DNA from 2 places in the Rhizobium sp. LjRoot254 genome. Region 2 is predicted to be linked to the other one. Evidence: predicted binding sites of a transcription regulator. Region 2 holds the regulator's gene; the other holds the start of a gene.

Region 1 (8,768 bases), 1.9 Mb from region 2:
TCGTCAGATCGTCCTCGGCGGCCTTGAAGAAGGTCGAGGAACGGTTGTCCGTCAGCAGGATGGGCGTGCCATCGGCGCCGAACAGGGCCCAGAGATCGAGGCCCGGGTTGAGGTCCGGCGCTTCCGGAAATACGCTGGAAACGTCTTCCGAACGCATCTTCCTGATGTAGCCAACCTTGCCCGCGCCGAGATGCGCGAATTCATTCCTGGTCATGCGACCCGCCTGTGTGTTTTTGGAGATCATGTCAAAAACTCCTTCTAATTAGGAGACGCGGCAATTCCGCAATTATTCAGTCTGGGACAGAAATATTAATTTTTCTCACCATTTTCGCAGGTTCGGGACGAACGAGGTCGATGGATAGAAGACCGTTCTTCAGCGCTGCCGCGGTGACGATCATGCCGTCGGCGAGCATGAAACATCGCTGGAACTGTCGCGATGCGATGCCACGATGGAGAAATTCCCGCTCGCCGGGTTCAGCGGCCTGGCGGCCACGGATGGTGAGCTGGTTTTCTTCGGTGGTGACGTCGAGGTCTTCCTCGGCAAAGCCGGCAACGGCAAGCGTGATTCGCAGCCGGTCGGGCTCACCGGTGACATCGTCGGCGCGCAAACGTTCGATATTATAGGGCGGATAACCGTCATTGATCTTGGAGAGGCGCTCCAGCGTCTTCTCCATTGCGTCAAAGCCCAGGAGAAGCGGGCTCGCAAAGGGGGTCACACGTGTCATCTTTTCCATGTCCTTGGCTGCAAGCGACAATTCGTGGACCTCGATGAGCATCCACGGTGTTTCATATGGTGTAACAGGGCGGGAGTTGCAAGGCGTCCACGGGGTGGTTAGACCATGGTCGCGCAAGGCATGAAAAAGACTGGAGGATTCAGAAAAATGGCACATCCCCGCAAGATCATCATCGACACGGATCCCGGTCAGGACGACGCAGCGGCGATCATGCTGGCGCTCGGCTCGCCTGAGGAAATTGAAGTTATCGGCATCACCGCAGTTGCCGGAAACGTGCCGCTGGCGCTCACCTCCAGGAATGCGAGGATCGTCTGCGATTTCTCGAACCGTACCGACGTGAAAGTGTTCGCCGGCTGCGACAGGCCGCTGAAGCGGCCGCTGGTGACCGCCGAACATGTGCATGGTGCCACCGGGCTCGACGGTCCCGAACTCTTCGATCCGGTGACGCCGTTGCAAGTGCAGCACGGCGTCGATTTCATTATCGAGACCGTGCGCAGCGAACCCCCGGGTACCGTCACGCTCTGCCCGCTCGGCGCGCTGACCAATATCGCCACGGCGTTCCAGAAGGCGCCTGACATTGTCGCGCGCGTCCAGGAGATCGTCCTGATGGGCGGCGCCTATTTCGAGGTCGGCAACATCACACCGGCTGCGGAATTCAACATCTATGTCGATCCGGAAGCAGCGGAGATTGTCTTCAAATCCGGCATCCGCATCGTCATGATCCCGCTCGATCTGACGCATAAGGTGCTGACCTATAAGCGACGCGTCGATAAAATCCGCGCTGTTGGCACCAAGCCCGCGGTCGCGCTGGCCGACATGCTGGCGTTCTTCGAGCGTTTCGACATCGTGAAATACGGCTCTGACGGCGGGCCGCTGCATGACCCCAACGTGATTGCCTACCTGATCAGGCCAGAACTCTACAAGGGCCGGGAATGCAATGTCGAGATCGAACTCAATTCCGAACTGACACTGGGTATGACGGTGGTCGATTGGTGGCAGGTGACCAAGCGCAAGCACAATGCGCTGGTGCTTAGGGATGTCGACGACGAAGGCTTCTTCGAACTGCTGACGGAGCGCGTGGCGAGGCTTTAACGCCTCACTACGAGCCTATTGGTAAACGACGATCTTGGCGTGGTAGGGGACGCGCTCGTAGAGATCGATCACATCCTGGTTGATCAGCCGCACGCAACCCGACGAGGTCGCCTTGCCGATGGAATCCCATTGCGGCGATCCATGGAGCCGGTAAAGCGTGTCCGCGCCGTTCTGGAATATATAGAGCGCGCGGGCTCCGAGCGGATTTTCCAGCCCCGGCTTCATGCCGCCTTTGTCGATGGAATAGCGGGCCAGTTCGGGCTGGCGGGCAACCATTTCGTTCGGCGGCTTCCAGTGAGGCCAGTGCTGCCGCCATTGGATCACGCCCTCGCCCTGCCAGGCGAAACCATCGCGGCCGATGCCGACGCCGTAGCGCATCGCAGTACCGCCGGGCTCGATGACATAGAGAAACCGCGACGGCGTATCGACGACCACTGTACCCGGGCGTTCGGAAGTCGGATTGGCGACGCGCTGGCGATAGAATTTCGGATCGATCTGCTCATAGGGTATCGCGGGGAGGACGAAGTCGCCATCCTGCTTCGGCCCGTAAATAACCGCGAGTTCTTCCGCCGTCGGCGGCGCGATGGGGGGCGTGGCAAACCCGGGAACTGGTGCCCGGATCGAGGTTGAGCAACCGGCCAAGGCAGCAGTGGCTGACAGGGAGCCAAGAATGAAGTGGCGGCGGGAGAGAGGCGATGCGATCGGAGTCAATGCAGTTCTTTTCTGGCAGGGATCAATCGAGACCGATTCCTAGCGAGATTTTTTGCCCTGCGGCAAGGCGAAAACCGATCACGATCCCGTCATTCGGCCGGGCCGGATGATGGCCGTGGGATAAATGTCGCAACGTCCGCCGGGCAAGCCATTGCCGGGCGGACGTTGGAGATCATGAAGCGCTTGCTGCAATCACGCCCGCATGCGGCGCGCGACTGACCTGAGATCACGCGTCGGCGTACCGCCTGATACCCGGAACCTCGCAACCAGTGCCTTCAACTGGGCCGCTTCATCACTGAGCGAGACCGAGGCCGCCGTGGTTTCCTCGACCATGGCCGCGTTCTGCTGGGTGACCTGATCCATGTGGTGCATGGCGGTGTTCATTTCGCGCAGGCCGGCCGCCTGTTCGCTCGACGACACCGAGATCATGTTGATCAGGCCGTTGATGTGGACGACCTGGCTGGAGATCGCCTCCAGCGCCGTGCCGGTCTGGGCAACGAGCGCCACGCCGTCATTGACCTGCGATTCCGACGCGCTGATCAGCGACTTGATTTCCTTGGCGGCGGTTGCCGAGCGCTGTGCCAGTTCGCGCACTTCCTGTGCCACGACCGCAAAGCCCTTGCCGGCGTCACCGGCACGTGCCGCTTCAACGCCCGCATTAAGTGCTAGCAGGTTGGTCTGGAAGGCAATCTCGTCGATCACGCCGATGATGTTGGTGATCTGCGCCGAGCTCTTCTCGATGCCGTGCATGGCGGCAATGGCGTTCTTGACGATGCTGCCCGACTTGGCTGCTTCCTGGTTGGCGTTGTTGACGGCCGAAGCAGCGGTCTTGGCATTCTCGGCGCTCGAATGCACCTGCTCGGTGAGTTCGTTGAGGGCGGCTGCCGTCTCCTCGATCTGGGCCGCCTGCTGCTCGGTGCGGTGCGACAGGTCGTTGGCGCCAGTAGAGATCTCGCTGGTGCCTGCATCGATATTGGAAACGGCAAGGCCGACCATGCGGATCGTCTCTTCGAGGCTTTCCATGGCAGAGTTGAAGTTGGTCTTGAGTTCCTCGTATTCGCCGGGGAATTCCGAATTCATGCGGAAGGCGAGGTCGCCGGCGGAGAGCTTGCCGAGCGCATCCTTCAACTGGCCAACGACGAACTGCTGCACGCGGGCATTCTCGCTGCGTTCAGCCTCGGTTCGGCTGCGCTCGTCCTCGCCACGACGGCGGGCCTCGGTGGCTTCGGCTTCAAGACGATTGCTGTCGGCGAGGCGGTGGCGGAAGGTTTCGAGCGCCTGGGCCACGGCGCCGGTCTCATCCTGGCGGTCCTGGCCGTTGACGGGCGCACTGTAATCGCCGGCGCTCATTCGGCCGACATCACCGATCAGGCCTTCGAGCGGCTTTGCGATGAAGCTGCGGGCGGCGAAATAGAGGCCGGCGAGTGCGGCCAGCAACACAGCGATACCGCCGATGACCATCATGATGGTCTGGTCGCGCACCGGGGTTGCGAGCGCGGCATGGGGAATATCGACAAGCAACACCCAGCTGACATTGAGATCGGGCAGCGCGAAGGGATAGACGAGACGGTTGAAGCGGGCGCCGTCGGTACCATCGATATCAGCGAGCGTCGTCATCTTGCCATCGGCGAGTGCTGCCTTCACGGCGTCCGGAGCGATGTCCTCATAGTCCTTGTTGAGCAAGTCCGCGCTGGGCGAGACGAGCCATTTGCCATCCTGTGACAGCAGCAGCACCCGGCCCGTGCCGAAGGGCGTGAGCTTGGCAAGGCTTTCCTGCAGCATGCCGAGCGAGACATCGACGCCCGTGACGCCGATGAGCTTGCCATCCGACATGACGGGATAGGCGATCGAGCTCATCGCGGTGGGCGGCTGGATTTCCGAGGCGACGTAAGGCTTGGTGATCGCGCCCTTCTGCGATGTCGCGGCCTTGGCGTACCATTCGGCCGCATAATCCTCGCCGAAGGTGCTGAAGCTCGCCGAGCCATCCTTGGCCTTGGTCCAGTAGGGCGTGAAGACGCCGTTCTTGTTGCCGCCGAGGTCAAGCTTGTCCTTGGCCTCCGCCTGACGCTTGTCGAAGCCTTCCGGGGCTTCGGCGAACCAGCTGCCGAACGCCATCTTCTGCTGTTCGAGGCCGGTCTTGAGAATGTCGATCACCGCTTTGCGGTCGAACGAGCCAAGCTGATGACCGTGCGAAATCACGCCGGACATGGTGCGTGCGGCACTGGCGAGCGCACCGGTCTCCGTGACGATACCCTGCGCGATCGCCTTGGCCTCGGTCTCGGCCTGGGCCATGATCAGCGAATGGACGCGGTCGCGCGTCTGGCCAATCAATACGAAATTGGAAGCGAGAAGAAGAAGGGCAATGATGGCGCCGGTAACGAGCAGGAGTTTGGGCGCGAGAGACTTCGGGGCGAATTTCAACATGACAGCCTCGGAACGAGTGGCGGGTGGGGTGCCGCTTCCATCATGGAAAAACCATTGCATTCAAGGCAATAAGCCGGTCAACAAAGCACGGACCGGCGGCATGGTCTTGTCTAAAGCCAATTGGTTAACGACTGGCGAACGGTGCACCGCGACATTTTGACTCCGTGCCGTCGCGGGATTCCGCCGCCGGTCAAGCAGTCTTGAGGTTCTTCTGGACGTCGCGGTCAAACGGGATAGACGGCTGCGCGCCGGCCTTCGTGCAGGCGAGCGAACCGGCGATAGCCGCGCGCTGTAGTGCGACCTCGAAGCGCACTCCCCGGTCGAGGCCGGCAGCGAAGTAACCGCAGAACGTATCGCCCGCACCGACCGTATCGACGGGCTCGATCTTCAGCCCTGCGGCGCGATGGAGGCTGCCGTTGCGGACGGCGACCACACCCTCGGAGCCGAGCGTGACGATCAGGGTCTGCTTGGTTTCCTGGTTGATGCGCAGCATCTCGGCCTCGCGGGATGCACTGTCAAGCGTCTTCTTGCCCGAGAACAGTTCGAACTCGGTCTCGTTGGCGATGACGACATCCGCCATCTCGGCGAGCCGCTTGGCATCAGCCGTGATCGGCGCGATGTTGACCACTGATATAACGCCTTTTTCCTTCGCCGCCTTGAGGCCTGCCTCGATCGCCGCGGGCGGGATCTCCATCTGCAGCATCAGCGTGTCGCCGCGCTTCATATCGCCCACCGCTGCCTTTGCATCCTCAGCCGTCACCGTGCCATTGGCACCAGCCACAATGGCGATGACATTCTCGCCATCCGCGCCGACGAAGATCAGCGCCACGCCCGTGGCCTTCGACGCACTCTTCACACGGTTGAGATTGACGCCGTCATAGCGGAGATAGGTGAGCGCGGGCACCGCAAACTCGTCCTCGCCGGTGGCGCCCGCCATGACCACATCGGCACCCGCCCGGTGCGCGGCCAGCGCCTGGTTGGCCCCCTTGCCGCCCGGCGCGGTGACGAAATTTTCGCCGGTGACAGTCTCGCCCGGCTTCGGTAGCCGCGAGACGCTGGCGATGAGATCCATGTTGATGGAACCGAGGACGGTGATCATTTTTCTGGCCTGTTCTTGTGGTTTCCCCAAGACATCATTGGCCCGGATTCTCAGTCCTCGTCAACCACTCTCAGCTTCAATTGGCCGGTGCGGCTTTCGACACTGCGCGACGGCGCCTCGACGGGATTGGCGGCGACGCCCTGTGGCGGCACGACCTCGAACTCCATCGCCTCGATACGCTCGCCGCGCTTGGCGAGTTTGCTCGATGATGTGACGATCTGCTCGACATCCTTCTGGGCCGCGGAGAAATGTCCCTGCAGCTTCTGCACCCGGTCGTCGAGGCGCGTGAGATCCTCCATCAGACGGATAACCTCGCCCTGGATGAGATGGGCCTGTTCGCGCATGCGCTGGTCCTTTAGCACCGCCTGGATGACCTGGATCGACAGCATCAGCAGGGACGGCGAGACGATGACGATCCGCGCCTTGTGAGCACGCTGGACGATCCCCTCGAAATTCTCGTGGATCTCGGCGAAGATCGATTCCGACGGCACGAACATGAAGGCCGTGTCCTGCGTCTCGCCGCGGATCAGGTATTTCTCCGAGATATCCTTGATATGGACCTCGATATCCCGGCGAAACTGCTGGCTGGCGATCTTGGCTCCATCGGGACCCGCATCGCGGATCGCGTTCCACGCCTCGAGCGGGAACTTTGCATCGACCACCAGCGACGGCTGGCCGTTCGGCATTCTGATCAGGCAATCGGGCCGCGAGCCGTTGGTGAGCGTCGCCTGAAACTCATAGGCTCCCATCGGCAGGCCATCGGCGACGATCGTTTCCATCCGCGACTGGCCGAAGGCGCCACGGGTCTGCTTGTTCGACAGGATCGCCTGAAGCCCGACGACATCCTTGGCGAGCGCCTGGATATTGTTCTGCGCCGTATCGATGACGGCCAGCCGTTCCTGCAGGCGGCGCAGGTTTTCGTGCGTCTGCTTTGTCTGTTCGGTCATGGTCTGGCCGATGCGGTGCGTCATGCCGTCGATGCGCTGGTTGATCGACTGGTTGAGTTCGTGCTGGCGCGAGCCGAACACATCCGTCATCGCGGCAATGCGGCCCTGCATCTCGGTCTGCGCTTTGAGGATCTCCGCCATGCGGAGTTCGGCCTCGCCAGCGCGGCGTTCGGCGTCCAGACGCGCATTCTCCGCCGCGCGACGTGACGCCGACCAGCCAAGGGTGGCCAGAACCAGCATCCCAACAAGCGCCACGCCCGCCGCAACGAGAAGGATTGCCAGCGTAACCGGGTATTGCCCGATGGTGAAAAGCGTCGTGTTCAGTGAGATGAGATCCTGCATCGGGCGACCATAACAGATTCGCGCGCGGTGACCAGATCAAAACGGGAACAGCGCTATGACCTATCCCGTTCGAAACACTGCAATTTCAAGGGATCATCAATATTGCAAGAATTCCCGCGCTGTACTAAGTGAGACGGCATGACGATCAAGCCTCTTATCATCCTTCCCGACCCGGTGCTTCGCCAGGTTTCCTCCCCCATCGCACAAGTCGACGACGCGGTGCGCAAGCTCTCGGACGACATGCTGGAGACCATGTATGACGCGCCCGGCATCGGGCTGGCCGCCATCCAGGTCGGAATTCCGAAACAATTGCTGGTGATCGACCTCCACAAGGAGGGCGAGGAGAGGCAACCGCAGATCTTCATCAATCCCGAGATCCTGCGCTCGTCGGACGAACGTTCGGCCTATGAGGAAGGCTGCCTGTCGATCCCGGATTACTATGCCGAGGTGGAACGGCCGGCGAAGGTCACCGTGAAATATATCGATATAGCGGGCAAGGAACAGATCGTCGAGGCAGGGGGCCTGCTCGCCACCTGCCTGCAGCACGAGATCGACCACCTCAACGGCGTGCTGTTCATCGACTATATCTCACGGTTGAAACGGGAAATGGTGATCAAGAAATTCACCAAGGCGAAGATGCGGGCCTAATAGCCCAATCATTGATAATCCGATATTTTGGCACTATGATATCACTGATATCATAGGAGCCAACGCATGGGCGATCTGCTAATCCGGAATGTGCCAGAGGATTTGAAGCGAGGGCTCGGACAAATCGCCAGCTCGACAGGCAGAAGCATGTCGGACGCGGCGAGAGAGATGCTCCGTCGCGGTATCCTCGAGCATCAGACGCAGGAAAACGAACTAGCCGCTGGGAATCCATACGAGCAATTACGGGCACTGTTCGCGCCTTTCGATGAGGAAAGCGACCAATTCTCGGAGATCATGGATGAAATCGAACAACAAAGAAAGAAGGACTTCGGTCGTCCTTTTAGCTTTGAGGAATGATAGTCCTCGATACCAACATCGTTTCCGAGACCAGCCGCCGGCTTCCGGATGCCGCCCTCGTGTACTGGCTTTCCATTCAACGCACGGAAGAGCTCTATCTGACGGACATGACAATTACCGAGCTTTTCTACGGCGGTGAAAAGCACCGTCTCAAGCACCGGTCCTCACGGTATCTCGACAATGCAAGGGAAATACTCGAAGTCCGCTATGCCACGCGCATTCTCCGTTCAAGCAACGCCTCGTCCGCACTGGCGGGTTTAATGAGAGCTCGGCGAGAAATGAATGGTCGCATGATGACGATCCAGGACGCCCAGATCGCCGCCATCTGCCTCTCTCACGGCGCGACACTCGCCACACGCAACACAAAAGACTTCGAAGGGCTTGATCTCTCGCTCGTAAACCCGTTTGAAGGCG
Region 2 (8,768 bases):
CCGCTGCGGTCGCATATGACGAATCCGACGAATCCTTCGCGATCAAGAAGGTTGTTCGTGGCGACATCGGCATGTTCGGCTTCACTGCCATGGGCCTGTATTCGGACAGCTCGGAAAACATTTACTTCGCTTATGACGGCTTCAGCGCCTTGATCGGCCTGTCTGCCAAGGTCACCGACACCGTGACCGTCGCGAAGGACATCCAGTGGTTCGACAACGGCGACTGGCGCCTGGTTGGCGATGTCAACTGGGAAGTTGCCACGGGCTTCTCGGTCTTGGTTGAAGGCGTGTACTTCAACCCGGACGAAGGCGACGACAGCAAGGCTGGTTTCGTCCGCTTCCAGCGTAACTTCTAATATCGCTTAATATCGCTTGAGTAGGGCCCGCATCGCGGGTCCTGCTTTTTTGTGCTTGTCCGATCCATCCGAACGGCCGCCGCCGCAGGAACTACCGGGTCTTCAGAAGCATTCTTACGGCATGAAAATCGCCTCCTACAATGTCAACGGGATCAATGGACGGCTCGATATCCTGTTGCGGTGGCTTGAGGAATCCTCACCCGATGTGGTCTGCCTCCAGGAACTGAAGGCGCCGGACGAGAAGTTCCCCGCCCGCGTCTTGGAACGTGCCGGTTACGGCGCCATCTGGCACGGGCAGAAGAGCTGGAACGGCGTGGCGATCCTGGCGCGCGACACCGAACCCGTGCAAACGCGCCGCGGCCTTCCCGGCGATCCCTACGACAGCCATAGCCGCTATATCGAAGCCGCCGTTTCCGGCATTCTCGTCGGCTGCCTGTACCTGCCAAACGGCAACCCGGCGCCCGGACCCAAATTCGATTACAAGCTCCGCTGGTTCGATCGCCTGCACGCTTATGCGGGCGAACTGCTGGCACTCGATATCCCGGCTGCTCTGATCGGCGACTATAATGTCATGCCGACCGATCTCGACGTCTATGCACCGGAACGCTGGCGCGACGATGCGTTGTTCAGAACCGAGGTCCGCGAGGCCTACCGCAACCTCGTCAACCAGGGCTGGACCGACGCGGTCCGCCATCTCAATCCCGACGCACGGATCTACACGTTCTGGAAATATTTCCGCAATGCCTTCGCGCGCGACGCGGGACTGCGCATCGATCACTTCCTGCTCGCGCCCAAAATCTCGTCGCGCCTGGTCTCTGCCGGCGTTGATCGTCATGTCAGGGGTTGGGCGCATTCGAGTGACCATGCGCCCGTCTGGATCGAAGTTTCGGAGTGAATCCAGCCACCTGCGAACTGTGTTTAAAGTGCGGCATGCCGCCCGGAACGCAGACGGATTTCTAACGCCGGACATATTCACTTTTCGAAAAGTGAACGGAAACAGGCCGTGAATTTTATCGGAACCATCACTGCCGGATGGGATTAACCCGGCATGGACCTATCGAAATATGGAGAAGACCGATGAAAAAGACACTGTTCGTTGCTGCCACAATCGCCCTTTCGGCGGCCTTTATTCCAGCCGCCCATGCGGATAGTTCCGCCACGACGACCGGCGTCGTCGCGGGTGCCGCTACAGGCGCAGTCGTTGCCGGCCCTGTGGGTGCTGTCGTTGGTGGCGCCGTGGGCCTGACCACCGGCGCGATTATCGATGACGCCGGAAGGCCGAGACAGGAAACCGTGATCATCAAGAAGCGCCAGCCCAATGTCGTCATCCAGCAAGAACCTTCGACGGTTATCGTCGATGAGTGATTCCGGATGGATGATCGAGTGCTTGAAGTGCCGCCAAATGAACTGATCCCATAAAGTTGGATGGCCACAGACTGGAAAGAATCACGGGCTGGGTTCTGTATTGCACAGGGCTCAGCCCTTTGAGTTTCAGTTTGATGCGGTCGGTGTGGGATCAGGCTGGATTCTCGCTCGGGATGCCCTTCGGTGGAGTTGCTTTCTGGTAGCGGCTGGCGATCTTTCGCCCGAGGCTGATGCCGGGCTGCTCTATGAAGCGGTAGCAAAGATAGGCGACCCCATAGGTAATCGGCACGGTGAGGGCCAGTGATGCGAAGAAACGCGGGATCGGCGCCGTTTCAGGGAATTGGATCGCCAGCCAGCCACACACCGGCAGCATGACGATCAGGTGCAATAGGTAAACGCCGTAGGAGACGTCACCGATAAAGCGCGCGGGCGCGTTCGACAGGAACCGGTCCAGCACCTCTGTCGGCCATTTGAGGAGCGCCGGCAGGCGGTCCTTGTAGAGAAGCGCGACAAAGCCGAGTACGATGGCAATCTTGATAGCGCGATGCAGCGCCGAACGGCCGCCGCCGAGTGGTACGAAGATAACGGCCACCGCGCCCACAACAAGCAGCCACTTCCATTTACCGTCGGCGCGCAGCGTCATGGCGATCAGCATGCCGGCGGCGAAGAGGTGGAACTTCATGGCCAGGATCGAATAGGCGCCGATGACGAAGCCGTTGCGGTCGAGCCAGGCGCCCACGACCGCCATGACGCCCACGAGGAGCGCCATGCCGGCGATGCGGCCGAGCTTCAGCGCAAGGATCATCAGGAACGGAAAGATCGCATAATATTGCATTTCGAGCCCGATCGACCAATCGGGCAGGGGGGTCTGGAAATTGTGCGTCCAGGTCATGCCGAACAGAAAGCTGACATGCAGCAGGATGTTGGTCAGCGATTGATCGAGATAGCGGCTGGCATAACGGGCCTGCTCTTCGACACCGCCGGACAGGACCGTGGCGGCATCGAGCCTGCTCTGCCAGAGTTCCGGCCCGAAATAGAGCGCGAGCGCCAGGCAGACATAATAGAGTGGGGCTATGCGAAAAAACCTGCGAATCCAGAAGATCTTCCAGGTATCAGGCTCCATCCACGGTTCTCGCACCTCGCGAGCCTGATAGTGGTAGGTCATCAGGAAGCCGGAGATGATGATGAAGAGCTCGACCGCCATGTCGGGCTGGGCGATGATCTCGATCTTGTAGCCGGTCATGAACATGGCATGGCCGACCAGCACCCACAGCGAGGCATATCCGCGGAGGCCGTCGAGAAATGCCAGTTGATGCCGGCTGTCCGCCATTCATTGCGCTCCAGTCGCCGCCGTCGGATCGATCAGGCCTTGTTTTCCAGGAACCACTTGTAGACGGCGGCGATGCCGTCCTTGAGTTCGATCGATGGCTGCCAGCCCATGCCGCGCAGCTTGTCGGCGCTCATCAGCTTGCGGGGCGTGCCATCCGGCTTGGTCAGGTCGTGGGCGATCTCGCCCTGGAATCCGACGGCGTCGCAAACCAGTTTGGTGAGTTCCAGGATCGTAATGTCGTCGCCGGAGCCGATATTGACGTGGCCGGCGGCCGAATAATTCTTCATCAGATGAACGCAGGCGTCGGCGCAATCATCCACGTGCAGGAACTCGCGCCGCGGCGTGCCGGTTCCCCATATGGTGATGTCAGGCGCGCCGGCGAGCTTCGCTTCATGCGCCTTGCGGATCAGCGCCGGCATGACATGGCTGGAATTCAAATCGAAATTGTCGCCGGGGCCGTAGAGGTTGGTCGGCATGCCGGAGATGAAATCGGCGCCATGCTGCTTGCGATAGGCATCCGCAAGCTTGATGCCGGCGATCTTGGCGATCGCATACCATTCGTTGGTCGGCTCCAGCGGGCCCGTCAGCATCGCATCCTCGGTGATCGGCTGGGCTGCGAATTTCGGGTAGATGCAGGACGAGCCGAGGAACATTAGCTTCTCGACACCAACCTTGAACGCGCCGTTGATGATGTTCGCCTCGATCATCAGGTTGTCGTAGAGGAAGTCGGCCGGATAGGTGTCGTTGGCGAGGATGCCTCCGACTTTCGCCGCTGCGAGAAAGACGGCGTCAGGCTTGGCTTTTTCGATCCAGGCCATGGTCGCGGCCTGGTCGCGCAGGTCGGCCTCCTGGCGTGACGCGACCAGCACCTCACAACCTTCGCTATCGAGCCGGCGCATGATCGCCGAACCGACCATGCCGCGATGACCGGCGACCCAGACCCGCTTTCCGGAGAGGGAATACATGGCCTCAGGCTTCCTTCATCACGGTCGCGGTCTGCATGACCTTGAGGTCTTCGTTGACCATTTCGCGGCAAAGATCGCGGACGGAGGTATCGTGCTTCCAGCCGAGCTTCTGATGCGCCTTGGACGGATCGCCGATCAGGAGTTCGACCTCGGTGGGACGGAAATAGCGCGGGTCGATCTCGACCACTGTATTGCCTGACAGCATGTCGTAGCCCTTTTCGTCGACGCCGGTGCCGCGCCATTCGAGATTGATGCCGACATCCTCGAAGGCCCAGGTAATGAACTGGCGCACTTCCGTCGTCTCACCGGTGGCGAGCACGTAGTCGTCGGGCTCATCCTGCTGCAGCATCATCCACATGCCGCGGACATATTCGCGGGCATGGCCCCAGTCGCGCTTGGCATCGATGTTGCCGACATAAAGCTTGTCCTGCTTGCCGAGCCGGATGGCAGCGGCAGCACGCGTAATCTTGCGCGTGACGAAGGTCTCGCCGCGCAGCGGGCTCTCGTGATTGAACAGGATGCCGTTGGAGGCGTGCAGGCCATAGGCTTCGCGGTAATTGACCACGATCCAGTAGGAATAGAGTTTCGCCGCCGCATAAGGCGAGCGCGGATAGAAGGGTGTCGTCTCGCGCTGCGGCACTTCCTGCACCAGGCCGTAAAGCTCAGACGTGGAGGCCTGGTAGAAGCGGGTCTTCTTCTCCATCTTCAGGATGCGGATGGCCTCAAGCAGGCGCAACGTGCCGATGCCGTCGGCATTGGCGGTATATTCAGGCGTCTCGAAGGACACGCGCACATGGCTCTGGGCGGCGAGATTGTAGATCTCGTCCGGCTGGGCCTCCTGCACGATGCGGATCAGGTTGGTCGAATCCGTCATGTCGCCGTAATGCAGGATGAACCGCTGATCCTTCTCGTGCGGATCCTGGTAGATGTTCTCGATGCGGCTGGTGTTGAACGACGACGAGCGGCGCTTGATGCCGTGGACGATGTAACCCTTGCTCAGAAGCAGCTCGGCGAGATAGGCGCCATCCTGGCCCGTAATGCCGGTAACAAGGGCTACTTTTCTCTTGTCGTTGCTCAAATGGATTCTCCTGTCGAATGCAATCTCTGGGCCATTGCCTGCCTCCGCGCTAGAGGCGGAATGGGGCGGCAAAATGTCGGAAGGCCGGAACACAGCACAGCAATTGCCCGATCACCCCGGAGGGGACGGACAAAAGCAGAAATTTCCGGAAATTCTGACCCTTCGCTTCTTCTTATCGAAGGACGCGCAAGACTGCAATCATCCCGCCTTCAACTGGTAAATATGGCTCTGCCCAGCGGAAAACGCAGGGGTCGGGGAAGAAGTTCCCGGTCCCGGCCAAGATGCTCAATGATAACGGCGGATGAGGCCCACCAACTTACCCTGGACCTTCACGCGGTCAGGTCCGAAAATCCGCGTCTCGTAAGCGGGATTTGCCGCCTCGAGCGCGATCGAGGCACCCTTCCGGCGGAAGCGCTTGAGGGTTGCTTCCTCGTCGTCGACCAGTGCCACCACGATATCGCCGGGACTTGCGGTCGAACCGGTGCGGATCACGACGGTGTCGCCGTCGAGGATGCCGGCCTCGATCATCGAGTCGCCCTTGACCTCCAGCGCATAGTGATCGCCGCTGCCGATCATGCCGGAAGGCACTGCGATCTCATGCGTGTTGTTCTGGATTGCCGAGATCGGTACACCGGCCGCGATACGGCCCATGACGGGAATGGCCACGGAATCGAGCACATCGTCGTTGGCGGGCCGAGGCTGTGCTTGCGGCTTGCCGAGCGAACCCTCGATGACACTGGGCGAGAAACCCCTGGCGGCCGGCTTGACGCTCGGCGAATAGGCCTCCGGCAGCTTGATCACCTCGAGCGCACGGGCCCGGTTCGGCAGGCGGCGGATGAAGCCGCGCTCCTCGAGAGCCGTGATCAGCCGGTGGATGCCCGACTTGGAGGCGAGGTCGAGCGCATCCTTCATCTCGTCGAAGGAAGGTGGAATGCCCGATTCCTTCATCCGCTCGTGAATGAAGAGAAGCAATTCCTGCTGTTTTCTGGTTAGCATGTTCAAACCCCGGCAGAATCGTGAAACAAATCTGGAACAAACACTATATGTTCCATTTATGTTCTGCAAGAGTTTAATTTTTGCTTATATCAGCATGTGATCATGCGATTTTTCGGCGCTGGGACCCAAAAAAGGCAATCTGGTATGAACTGTGGCGCATCGCGCGCGGAAATCTTCAGGATTTTTTCTGCATTGCCGCCCGCAATGTATCGTTGATGCGCTCCTGCCAGCCAGGACCTGCTTCCTGGAAATACGCCAGAACGTCGCTGTCGATCTTGAGCGAAACCAGTTCCCTCGTGTTGGGCAGCGCCGGCCGCTCGACGGCAGGCGCTGCGGCCACCTTTTTCGCCGGCTTGAACAATGCTTCAGCGGCATCCATGGCGCTGACGGGTCTGCGGGGTGGGTTCGCCATGGTGGCACCTTCTGTCTATTGATTGCTGGATGCCGACGATCATTTCCGATTAATTGTCTCACGTCCACCGCATACTGATCATGTGATCTTCGGCGGATGCTTCCAAACTCATACCTTCGCCGGATCGGCCAGCACCGGATCGGCACGCAAACGCTCCGAGGCGAAGTCCACGAACGCGCGGAGACGGCCCGATGCGGACCTGCCTTCGGCATGCACGATATGGATGGGCACGGGTTCCTGTTCGAACTCGGCAAGCACGGTCCTGAGGCGGCCAGCCCTGACATGAGCAGCGACCTGATAGGACTGGAAGCGCGACAGACCCCAGCCGGCGATCACCGCATCGATGACGGCGTCATTGGTGTTGCAGGTGAGGCGGGTCGAGATCGGAACGCGAATCTTCGTTGCTCTGCCGAATTGCCATTCGGCGCCGCCGAAAATGCCGTCGCGGCCGATCAGCCGGTGGGATGTCAGGTCCTGCGGAATTTTGGGTTCGCCGTGCCGGTCGAAATAGTCGGGCGATCCGCACACGACCTGCCGGATGAAGCCGACGCGTCGTGCGGTCAGGCCGGAGGAGGGCAGGTGGGCGATGCGGATGGCAACGTCGATTCCCTCATCTACGAGATTGGTGACACGGTCGAGCAGAAGGAACCGCACCTGCACGGCCGGATTGAGATCGAGGAAATCCAGCAGGATTGGCAGGACGTAGAGCCTGCCGAAAAGCACCGGCGCGGTGACGGTAATCGCGCCCGCCGGATTGCCGAAACTGCCCGCGGCATTGGCCTCGGCCTCGGCGATTTCAGCGAGGATGCGCCGGCAATCGGCAACATAGCCTTCGCCGGCTGCAGTCAGCTTCACCGAGCGGGTGGTGCGGATTAGCAGGCGTGTGCCGATCTCGGCTTCGAGAGACGCAACCGCGCGGGTCACCGCCGGTGCGCTCAGATGCATCGCCTTGGCGGCGGCGGCGAAACCACCGGAATCGACCACTTCAGTGAAAATGCGCATTCCCTGCAAGCGGTCCATATTTTGCCTAGTTATTTCGTCTGACGTAACAGTGTAGTTCCATATTCACCGATTATCAATTCCAAGGGGAACAATCATATTGAGCCTTCCCAATTATCGGAGGTCAAAATGAAGCTCTATAATTTCACCCTATCGGGCCATTCGCATCGCGCCAGGCTGTTCCTCTCGTTGCTCGGCGTCGATTGCCAGATCATCGATGTCGACCTTGCCCAGCGCGCGCACAAATCGCCGGAATTTCTGGCGCTCAATGCACTCGGTCAGGTGCCGGTGTTGGAGGATGATGGCATCATTATCGCCGATTCCAATGCGATCCTGGTCTATCTCGCCAAGAAATTCGGCCGTACGGACTGGCTGCCGGAAGATGCCCGCAGCGCAGCCGAAGTGCAGCGCTGGCTCTCGGTCGCAGCCGGGCAACTCGCCCATGGACCGGCTCAGGCGCGGTTGATCACGGTGTTCAACGCGCCCTACAGGCCGGAAGAGGTGATTCCGCGTGCCCATGCCATACTTGGCGTGCTCAACCAGGAGCTCGGGCAGCGCAAGTGGATCGCGGGTGGCACAGCGCCAAGCATCGCCGATGTCGCGCTCTACAGCTATGTCGCCCGTGCACCTGAGGGCAATGTGGAATTGGGCGGCTATCAGCACATCCTCGCTTGGCTCGACAGGGTCGAAAACCTGCAGGGCTTCGTGGAATTTCCGCTTGCCTCGGCCGTTCGCGCTGCGTGAGGGCTTCATATGTTGCAAAATCTCAAAGTCGATAGTTCTTGGCATCCTGGCGAGGTTGCGCTTCAAGCATCGCTCGGCGTTGCCGACCGGCTGGCGGAGGTCGGCAGGCACGTCATCCGCGACCATCTCATCGAGCAGCACCGGTTGTTCTATCCGCTGCTGCCGATGGCTATCCTGGGGACCGTTGACACCGCCGGCGACGCCTGGGCGACGGTAAGGACCGGTTATCCGGGTTTCCTGCAGGCGATCGACGACCGATATCTCCACCTCGATCTGAAGCGCGATCCTCTCGATCCCGCCGACGCGGGAATGGATAACGGAAGAGCAATTGGCATGCTGGGGATCGATTTGGGCACCCGCCGTCGCAACCGCCTCAACGGCGAGGTTGTTCGCGATGACACCGGCTTCAGCGTGCGAGTCGAACAGAGCTTCGGCAACTGTCCGAAGTATATCCAGCTACGTGGGGCGTACTATGCCAGTGATCCTACTTTGCCGTCCGAGGTGATTCCGGAGACAGCGGACA

What was found. The regulator LexA, encoded in region 2, represses DNA repair genes until DNA is damaged. The targets are predictions, from matches to a motif close to TGTTCNNNNTGTGTTCNG.
Positions count from the first base shown of each region.
Region 1: the regulator LexA is predicted to act here: its motif matches at 7,382-7,399, upstream of ACSQ26_RS20210 (DNA recombination protein RmuC).

Region 1 covers NZ_CAXUSM020000001.1:4,103,010-4,111,777, forward strand. Annotated here, with positions in the region: gene ACSQ26_RS20180 (DUF1150 family protein) at 1-244, opposite strand, end outside; gene ACSQ26_RS20185 (Hsp20 family protein) at 291-725, opposite strand; gene ACSQ26_RS20190 (nucleoside hydrolase) at 882-1,826, shown strand; gene ACSQ26_RS20195 (L,D-transpeptidase family protein) at 1,842-2,537, opposite strand; gene ACSQ26_RS20200 (methyl-accepting chemotaxis protein) at 2,730-4,961, opposite strand; gene ACSQ26_RS20205 (ribokinase) at 5,152-6,060, opposite strand; gene ACSQ26_RS20210 (DNA recombination protein RmuC) at 6,111-7,337, opposite strand; gene def (peptide deformylase) at 7,488-7,997, shown strand; gene ACSQ26_RS20220 (FitA-like ribbon-helix-helix domain-containing protein) at 8,064-8,354, shown strand; gene ACSQ26_RS20225 (PIN domain-containing protein) at 8,351-8,768, shown strand, end outside.
Region 2 covers NZ_CAXUSM020000001.1:2,220,277-2,229,044, reverse strand. Annotated here, with positions in the region: gene ACSQ26_RS10955 (porin) at 1-356, shown strand, start outside; gene xth (exodeoxyribonuclease III) at 478-1,251, shown strand; gene ACSQ26_RS10945 (hypothetical protein) at 1,434-1,721, shown strand; partial or broken gene ACSQ26_RS10940 (IS3 family transposase) at 1,705-1,863, opposite strand; gene ACSQ26_RS10935 (acyltransferase family protein) at 1,873-3,051, opposite strand; gene fcl (GDP-L-fucose synthase) at 3,084-4,016, opposite strand; gene gmd (GDP-mannose 4,6-dehydratase) at 4,021-5,094, opposite strand; gene lexA (transcriptional repressor LexA) at 5,380-6,090, opposite strand; gene ACSQ26_RS10915 (BrnA antitoxin family protein) at 6,266-6,502, opposite strand; gene ACSQ26_RS10910 (LysR family transcriptional regulator) at 6,611-7,522, opposite strand; gene ACSQ26_RS10905 (glutathione S-transferase family protein) at 7,631-8,245, shown strand; gene ACSQ26_RS10900 (flavin-nucleotide-binding protein) at 8,255-8,768, shown strand, end outside.